2 regions of the Paenibacillus sp. NPDC058174 genome follow, and region 2 is predicted to be linked to the other one. Evidence: riboswitches for the same ligand, from Rfam matches in the RefSeq annotation. Region 2 holds a riboswitch; the other holds the start of a gene.

Region 1 (4,647 bases), on a different contig from region 2:
AGCCGTTTTGCACGCTGGACAGTTTGCGACACTGCTTATAATGGCGGTAGCACTGGGGATGGATGCTTTTTCATTGGGTATTGGAATCGGATTGAAAGGCATTCGATTACGCGATATATTGAAGCTAAGCAGCGTCATTGCTCTCTTTCATATTATTATGCCGCTCGGGGGCATGTTTGCCGGGCAATTCGTAAGCGGCTTGTTAGGCCATGTTGCGACTACGGCAGCGGGTATTTTGCTGGTTTTGCTAGGCGGGCATATGATTTATAGCTCGATTAAAGGCGAAGAGGTTAAATCGCTGGATTACCGTTCCGTCACGGGAACCTTTCTATTTGCGCTGAGCGTCAGCATCGATTCTTTTTCCGTTGGCGTGACCCTTGGGATGTTCCAGGCCGATCTGCTGCTCACGATTCTATTGTTCGGTTTTTTCGGCGGATTAATGTCAATAATGGGTCTGATGCTTGGACGGAGAGTGAGCCGCAATCTTGGCGGTTATGGCGAAGCATTTGGCGGAGCGATTTTATTTATTTTCGGAGTTATGTTTATTTTCTGACCATGTTCATGGTCTCTCGAATAGAAAGGGGACAGCAGCATGAAGCGCATCTTATTTGTATGTACGGGCAACACCTGCCGGTCACCGATGGCTGAGGCGATGCTGAAGGATATGGCAGAACGCCAAGGCGTTGCACTTGAGATCCGCTCTGCAGGCGTATCGACCATTGATGGTCTGGCTGTGTCGCGCTATGCTATTGAATCGCTACGGGAGAGGAATATCGAGCATCGCGGCGCATCACGCGCTTTGACTGGCGAGGCTGTAGAATGGGCGGATCTTATCTTAACGATGACCGCTGGCCATAAGAGAGGGCTGCTGCAAGGCTTCCCTGAGGCAGTAGACAAGACGCATACGTTGAAGGAGTACGCGCATCAAGATGATTTGGCGCTGGCAGATATCCAGGAGCTGGAGCGCCTCTATACGGAAATGCACATGAAGCTGGCTCTAGGCCAGCAGCTGAGCATCGAGGAGCGGTCGAGGCTGCTGGAGCTGGAGCGGCGCATTCCGGGTACGGATATCGCCGATCCGTTCGGCGGTACACTGGAGATGTACCGGAGCTGCGCGAACGAAATCGAAGAAGGACTGCGCAAGCTGCTCGGCAAGCTTCAATAATAGTGAAATTGGCAGAAGCTTCAACAACGTCTCTTCCTTTAATTCGGTTACGAATCAGCTCTTATTAACTGAAACAGGGAGCTTATTCATATGGTAAATTTCCGCACTGGAAAAGGATAAAGGATGATTGATTTTCGGATAGGAATCGGCTATGATGAGAATACAAAGACGGTTTCCGATGTAACTGGCGACGGAAGTGGGTAACCACGGTGGAGCATCGGAACATACGGCCGGTCGCCTGGGCAAAGAGCAGCATGCTGAAGAGCATGTCATGCTCTTTTTTCGTCTTTTTCGACGAATTTAGGTATAATAAATCGTGAGATTGAAGCGATAGTGTTATTTTTCGACTTCAAAGGTAAGCAGCTTGACCCTTTCATGATGAAGCTTATCTTTTCTAAGCAAAACGCCAAAGGTTTAAAGGAATGGCCGTTTTGCCCGGTAATCGACGCACATACCTTTAGGAGGAAACCCACTATGAAAATTGCAATCGGCGCGGACCACGGAGGCTACACCCTGAAAGACGTTATCGTCCCTTATCTGGAATCGCTGGGACATGAAATCGAGGATCTCGGCTGCGACTGCAGTCAATCGGTCGATTATCCCGACTATGCGCTTCCTGTTGCAGAACGCGTTGCGAGCGGCCAAGCCGACCGCGGCATCCTGATCTGCGGCACCGGCATCGGAATGTCGATCGCGGCGAATAAAGTCGCTGGCATCCGCTGTGCGCTTGTGCATGATTTGTTCTCTGCCCAAGCGACCCGAGAGCATAATGATACCAATGTGCTCGCGATGGGCGAGCGTGTCATCGGCCCTGGCGTAGCGCAGGAAATCGTCCGAATCTGGCTGGAAACGCCGTTCTCGGGCGGAGAGCGCCATGTCGGCCGTCTGGACAAAGTGAATCAAATCGAAGCCCAATATTCACGCTCCTAACCTATGCAAGAAGGAGACGATCGTCCATGAGCGGGAATGACAAAATAACGAACATTGCATCTGATGTTGAGCAGATCATCCGTGAATTGGCCGAGGCGGGAAGCCTTGCCGCAGGACAGCTGCTTGTCATCGGGACGAGTACGAGCGAGGTGCTGGGCCACCGCATTGGAACCTCCGGAACGGTGGAGACAGCTTCGCAAATTTTTACAGGCGTGGAGGCAGCCCGGCGCGACATCGGCTTCTACCCGGTCTTTCAATGCTGCGAGCATTTGAACCGTGCACTTGTAATTGAACGAGAGGCAGCGGAGAAGTACGGGCTGGAGGAAGTGGCGGCTGTTCCGGTTCCGAAAGCAGGCGGCTCGATGGCGGCCTACGCATACCGTCAGCTTAACGGGGCATGTCTCGTTGAGACGGTAGCCGCACACGCGGGGGTTGATATCGGTGATACGTTCATCGGCATGCATTTACGGCGGGTGGCGGTACCGGTTCGCCCTTCGATTAAGAGCATTGGATCTGCACATGTAACGATGGCTTATGCCCGTCCGAAGCTGATCGGCGGCGCACGCGCCGTTTACTCGGCAGAGCCCGAAGAAAGCGGCCTGGCGGTAGAGCAATCGCCGGGAACCTGCGACTAGCGGCATGAGCCGTTGTCTCTAATTTATATAAACCATTAATTAACTATAGGAGGCATTATTATGGAAAATCTACGTAAGCAAGATCCTGAAGTTTTGAAGGCAATGGGCCTTGAATTGCAGCGTCAACGCGACAACATCGAGCTGATCGCATCTGAGAACATCGTAAGCGAAGCGGTTCTGGAAGCACTGGGATCCGTATTGACGAACAAATATGCAGAAGGCTACCCGGGCAAACGTTTCTACGGCGGCTGCGAGCATGTTGACATCGTTGAAGATATCGCACGCGATCGCGCGAAAGAGATTTTCGGTGCAGAGCACGCCAACGTTCAGCCTCACTCTGGCGCACAAGCGAACATGGCGGTATATCTGGCTGTCCTCAAACCAGGCGACACGGTTCTCGGCATGAACCTGGCACACGGCGGCCACTTGACGCACGGCAGCCCGGTTAACGCTTCCGGTCTGCTGTACAACTTCGTCGCTTATGGCGTTGACGAAGATACGTTCACAATTAACTATGATGAAGTCCGCAAAGCGGCATTCAAGCACCGTCCTCGTCTCATCGTTGCCGGCGCAAGTGCTTACCCGCGTACAATTGATTTCGAAAAATTGGGCAAAATCGCAGAAGACGTAGGCGCTTTGTTCATGGTCGATATGGCCCACATCGCAGGTCTGGTTGCGGCTGGTCTGCATCCAAACCCGGTTCCATATGCGCATTTCGTAACGACAACTACACACAAAACGCTTCGCGGACCTCGCGGCGGATTGATCCTTTGCCGTCAGCCTTGGGCAGCGGCTATCGACAAAGCTGTATTCCCAGGCACACAAGGCGGTCCTCTGATGCACGTTATTGCTGGTAAAGCAGTTGCTTTCGGTGAAGTGCTTCAGCCTTCTTGGAAACAATATGCACAGCAAGTTATCAACAATGCAAAAGTTCTTGCTGACACGCTGATTGGCGAAGGCATCAACATCGTTTCCGGCGGTACGGACAACCACTTGATGCTGATCGACACGCGCGGTCTGAACATTACAGGTAAAGTTGCAGAGCACGTGCTGGACTCCATCGGCATTACAGCTAACAAAAATGCAATTCCATTCGACCCGACTAGCCCGTTTGTAACGAGCGGCATCCGTCTTGGTACGCCGGCTGCGACTTCCCGCGGCATGGATGAGAAGGCGATGAAGACGATCGGCGAAGTTATTGCAATGACGCTGAAAAACCACGAAGATGAAGCGGTTCTGGCTAAAGCTCGCGGTATCGTTCGCGATCTGACTGCTCAATATCCGCTTTACCAAACCATTCAATACTAAGAGCTGCGCTGCAGTCAAAAGGGCGATTCGAGACTTCTCTCGAATCGCCCTTTTTTGCTTTTCCAGCGTATTAACCCCATGCAGTTGCAGCATGCTATACGTACCGTTGAATGCTGGTATTATCAACATCCAGCATTTTCCGCACAATATATGGGAATTGACACGGGTCACTTACTATTGTATATTGGAAGTCGTGTATTAACGATACAATGCAATAATTATATGTGTACCAACATAGAAATGAAATAAAAATCGATTGAAATCGTTTAATTTTCTCGCAATTCAATCGATTACTAATTATTTCTATTGTTAATAATGTAAAATTATTGCAAATATGGAAAGAACATCAGGGGAGGATATTCATGTTGAAGAAGAACAAACATGGCTTTAAACTTGTTTCTTTGCTTCTCGTGCTGGCCATTATTGCAGTTGGCTGTACACCGAAGAATGAAACGGGCAACTCGGGCAATGGCGGCGGCGAAGCTGCTGCAGGAAAGAAAGAATTCCGGATGAACCTGTCTGAACAGCCCCCTACGCTGGATCCTGCACAAGTACAGGACCAAGTATCTGCAACAGTACTTAACGGTATCTACGAAGGCTTGCTGCGCA
Region 2 (4,647 bases):
GGTTCGCCGAAGGCTACGGCAAGCTGGAACCGCTCCTTCACAACATGCTCCAGCACCTCCAGCTGAATAACACCCATCACATGAACATGAAGCTCCTGAAGCGGCTCGTCCCATCTGACGCCAAGCGAAGGATCCTCCTCGTCCAGCAGCTTAAAGCATCGCAGCACTTCCTTGAGCGGAATCGAAGCAGCGAAAAGCACCTTGGACTGAAGCGCGGGTACAAGCTCGTAATGGGACCGTTCCATCCCCTCCCCCACAACGTCTCCAGCAGCTAGTGAAGTTATCCCCGTCACGGCAAATAATTGCCCGGCAGCTGCCTCATTAACAAGTGCAGACTTGCTGCCGTTAAAAGTCCGGATCGCTGTTATTTTCTCCTGTCTGACCTCTCCATTTCGATCGATGTAACGAATATCCTCCCGTACCGACACCTTGCCATGGAGCGCCTTCATATAGGTTAAACGCGTACCCTGCTGATCATGTCCAATCTTATATACTCTGGCGGCGAGTGGAGCCGAATCGTCATAATCCGTTTCAGCCAGCAGCTCCAAATTGCTCAGAAAATCGGCAATGCCGATATCCATTAACGCCGATCCCCGCATCACGGGGAAAAGGAGTCTTTGCTTCATCAATTGACGAAGCGAGGCCATCACTTTAGCTGGCTCCACGTTTCCTTCCAGATAAGCCTCGAGCAGCTCATCATCCCGCTCTGCCGCAAATGAAATAAGCGAATCCTGAACGTTTTCCGACAAGCTGCCGCTCATCTCCACGGCATCCTTCGTCAGTTGTTCTCGAATTTGTTCCAGAACGGCATCCCCGTCAGCTCCGCTTCGATCGATTTTGTTAATGAAGAAAAATACCGGAATGCGATGGCTTTGCAGCAGCTGCCACACCGTCTCGGTATGTCCCTCGATCCCTTCGGCTGCACTGACAATAATGACTGCATAATCCATTACTTGAAGCGCCCGCTCCATCTCGGCAGAAAAATCGGCATGGCCAGGGGTATCAATTAAATAATAATCCGTATTGCCGCGGCTCATCACCGCCTGGTCGGCAAATATCGTAATGCCGCGGGCTTTCTCCAACTCGTGGCTATCGAGAAAGGCGTCCTGGTGATCGACACGCCCTCGGCTTCGAATACTGTTTGTATGATAGAGCAGCTGCTCTGCAAAAGTTGTTTTCCCCGCATCGACATGTGCCAGCAATCCAATCGTTACGTTGCGCTTTGCGTTCATGCAGTACCCGCCTTAATGAGCGGAACGAATACAGCCGATACTTGCTCGGCAAGCTGTTTCGGCGCGAGCTCCATCTGGAAGCCGATCTTTCCGGCGCTCACTAACATATGGGCTAATGATTCTGCTCCACTATCAATAAAGGTAGGATAAAGCTTTTTCATTCCGATTGGCGAGCATCCCCCGCGTACATAACCGGTCCACTTTAGCAGATCCTTTACCGGAAGCATCTCAATTTTTTTCACCCCAGCCGCTTTAGCCGCCAGCTTCAGATCCAGCTCCTCTGCGACAGGAATGACAAACACGAAGAGGCTCGGCCCTTGATGGGCAACTAACGTTTTAAATACAATCTCCGGCGGTTTTCCGATTTTTTCGGCGACAGCTGCGCCATGTATTTGTCCATCTTCATTGTCATAGGTCATGATGCTGTACGGCACTTTGGACTTGTCGAGCATCCGCATCGCATTTGTTTTCGTCTCGGCCATTGCTGCTTCCCCATTCTAATCGTAATCATCTTGAGCTGTATCTATTTTAACAGGAGCAAGCCATATTCTCTATCTGCCATTACCCGTTGCCTTTTTATGTAACTTTTGATATAAAATGATTAAGCAACACCTGGGTGTGACTGGCGTAAACGTGGATAACCACGGGGAAGCACACAGGCCATACAGCCGTACGCCTGGGCAAAAGGTATTTGGTCGATTGCGGCCAAATGCTTTTTTTTCATTCCAAAGGAGAGATGTTGAATGGATCAGGTATGCCTCGCAAGAAAAGTAGCGATTGTCGTATTCAACCAGATTGAAGCGCTTGATTTTACAGGCCCCTTTGAAGTGTTTCTGACAAGCAGCGGCGGCGGAAAAGACTTTCAAATCTATACGGTCGCACCGGATGAAGGCCCCGTAACTGTATTAGGCGGGTTAAGCATAAACCCTGCTTACACCATTCACAATTGTCCGCCTCCCGATCTGATTATCGTCCCTGGCGGTCCGGGCGCTAGAACGGAAATGAACAATTCAGCGCTGACTGATTGGATCGCCCAAACTGCAGCGACCGCGGAGCTTGTCCTATCTGTATGTACGGGTGCACTTATTCTTGCAAAAACAGGCCTGCTCGAAGACCTGAACATCACAACACATCATCGGGCTCTCGAAGAATTGAAAGCTGCAGCTCCGGCATCGGCAGTTATTATAGCGGATAAGCGTTACGTCGATAACGGCAAAATCATTCTATCAGCGGGAGTGTCCGCAGGAATCGATATGTCGTTGTACGTTGTAGGGCGATTATTGGGAGCGGACAGAGCGCAGTTAACGGCAACGCTTATGGAGTACAATTATAATTCGATTTAAGACTTCGGCTCGGCAAGGCAAAGCAAGGCAAGGGCTCGCTGCGCGTTTCGGTTCATGCTGCCGTTCTTGATTCCAGCCTTTTTGTCGCTCCGCGACTCCAATGATGGATAGAATCTTCAAAAAGTCAGCATGAACTCGAACCGCTCCGCTCGCCCCCCACCTTCAAAGACCAAAAACGCATAAAGAACAGCTGAATCTGAATCAGATTTAGCTGTTCTTTTTTGAGAAAGACAATTACGCACTCAGTTTCGCTATAGCGGATATCATTTTCTCAATAGAGAAACTTTTACCCTTATCCATCAAAATAACGGCATTTTACGCTTGATTTGTATGTATGAAGGAAATTTCCGGCATTAAATAGCGAAGCTGGTTCGCTAACACGCTATCATTTGCTTTCGCAAACCATTCATCCTCGGCTATCTAGACACCAGTCTACGGATGTTGTTTCATCCCAAAGTTCACAATTTCGAAAAACTTGCCCATTGTGCATGTTTGCATTTTGGGCAATCATAATAATATACGAATTCAATAAGGAGGTATAGTCATTTGATTGCTAAACAAACCTTGCGTGACAAGAAAAAAGAAGCCACGGCCTCTGCCTTAGCCGAAGCTGCCTTCGAGCTCGCGCTTGAAAAAGGTTTGGATGGCTTCGTTGTCGACGATGTCGTGCAGCAGGCCGGTTATTCTCGACGGACGTTCGCCAACTACTTTTCCTGTAAAGAAGAAGCGGTTGCTGCCGTTGCAGTCCCTTATACGAGTGTAGACGAATATGACAAATTAATTAAAAGCATGCCGCAAGATGCAACACCGCTTGATCTGCTGTACAGCTTAATGAAGATGCAGTTCACCGCGGAGTTTCTGCTTAAATTGCGTCAGTTCGTCTCACTGTCGAAGCAGCATCCGACGCTTGAACCTTACATTCTGGGAGTATTCCGACGCTTGCAAATATCCGCGCAAGAAGCACTTGAGCCTTTCACTCGAGGACGCTATAAGGCCGGATATACTCATCTGCTAGCTGGAGCGGTTTACGGCGCGTTTGTGCCCATCCTCGATGGCAGTCTGAATGTGCTGCTCCCCGGAGAGAACGAAGCTGAACCAACCGATGCGATTCCATTCGAGCAATACTTGAACGCGATGTTCGAATATTTACGCAACGGGTTTTAACATCATTCATATGCCCTGCCAGTCAGCATGATACAAAGGAGAGAACACATTACATGTCAACATTTTTGTACAAGTTGGGAAAATCCGCATACGCCAAGCCATGGCAATTTCTTATCGCATGGGTCGTCATTCTAGGAATTGTAGGTACCCTGATTGGAGTCAACGGCATACATTCCAGCTCTGAAATGAAAATTGCCGGCACAGAATCGCAAAAGGTGCTAGATCAGCTAACGAAAGAGCTTCCAGAGGCTTCGGGCGGACAAGCCAGTATTGCATTTACTGTTCCTAAAGGAGAACGTCTGGATACACCGGAACGATTAGCATTAATCCAAAAAGCAATTGAAGACGTTTATAATGTAGAATATGTCATTAATCCTGCCAAATTAGCAGCGGAAGCTGGTCTTGCAGCAGGTTCTGATCCTAGCCAGATGGGCGCCTCGGCCCCGCAAACGGCTCAAGGTGCAGACACGAATCAGGCAACCCCGGCTGAGATGCCTCCTTATGGCCCATTGATGGTAAATGGCATGCCTGTACCAGGCGTCTTGCTCTCATCGGACGGCAGTCTCGCCCTGTTCCAGTTCCAATTTACCGTTCAACAGGCATCGCTGCCCAAATCCGTTCCGGACGCCGTAATCGACGCTGCGATGGCAGCCGAACAGAACAATTCGGGCATTACTGCAATACCTAGTGATTCGCTGAAAAGCACACCTGCCATCGGCTCCACAGAAGTAATCGGGCTTCTCGTCGCAGCCGTTGTACTCATTATTACACTTGGCTCTGTCGTTGCAGCAGGCCTGCCGCTGCTTACCGCTATTTTTGGCGTGGCGATCAGCATCGGAGGCGCGTTTGCTTTCTCGAAATTCATTGCGATCAATGACATTACGCCGATCTTGGCTGTCATGATTGGA

Evidence for each region. A riboswitch is a leader RNA that binds a small molecule or an ion and turns the genes downstream of it on or off. The one in region 2 is predicted to bind ZMP and ZTP.
Region 1: another riboswitch for ZMP and ZTP. It lies ahead of rpiB (ribose 5-phosphate isomerase B); the one in region 2 lies ahead of ACFVVF_RS05330 (DJ-1/PfpI family protein).

The regions. Positions count from the first base shown of each region.
Region 1 covers NZ_JBHVUY010000003.1:559,939-564,585, forward strand. Annotated here, with positions in the region: gene ACFVVF_RS18580 (manganese efflux pump MntP) at 1-553, shown strand, start outside; gene ACFVVF_RS18585 (low molecular weight protein arginine phosphatase) at 593-1,165, shown strand; ZMP/ZTP riboswitch at 1,336-1,416, shown strand; gene rpiB (ribose 5-phosphate isomerase B) at 1,640-2,095, shown strand; gene ACFVVF_RS18595 (TIGR01440 family protein) at 2,122-2,730, shown strand; gene ACFVVF_RS18600 (serine hydroxymethyltransferase) at 2,791-4,038, shown strand; gene ACFVVF_RS18605 (peptide ABC transporter substrate-binding protein) at 4,401-4,647, shown strand, end outside.
Region 2 covers NZ_JBHVUY010000001.1:1,195,734-1,200,380, forward strand. Annotated here, with positions in the region: gene ACFVVF_RS05320 (GTP-binding protein) at 1-1,232, opposite strand, end outside; gene ybaK (Cys-tRNA(Pro) deacylase) at 1,229-1,714, opposite strand; ZMP/ZTP riboswitch at 1,841-1,921, shown strand; gene ACFVVF_RS05330 (DJ-1/PfpI family protein) at 1,976-2,575, shown strand; gene ACFVVF_RS05335 (TetR/AcrR family transcriptional regulator) at 3,122-3,739, shown strand; gene ACFVVF_RS05340 (MMPL family transporter) at 3,814-4,647, shown strand, end outside.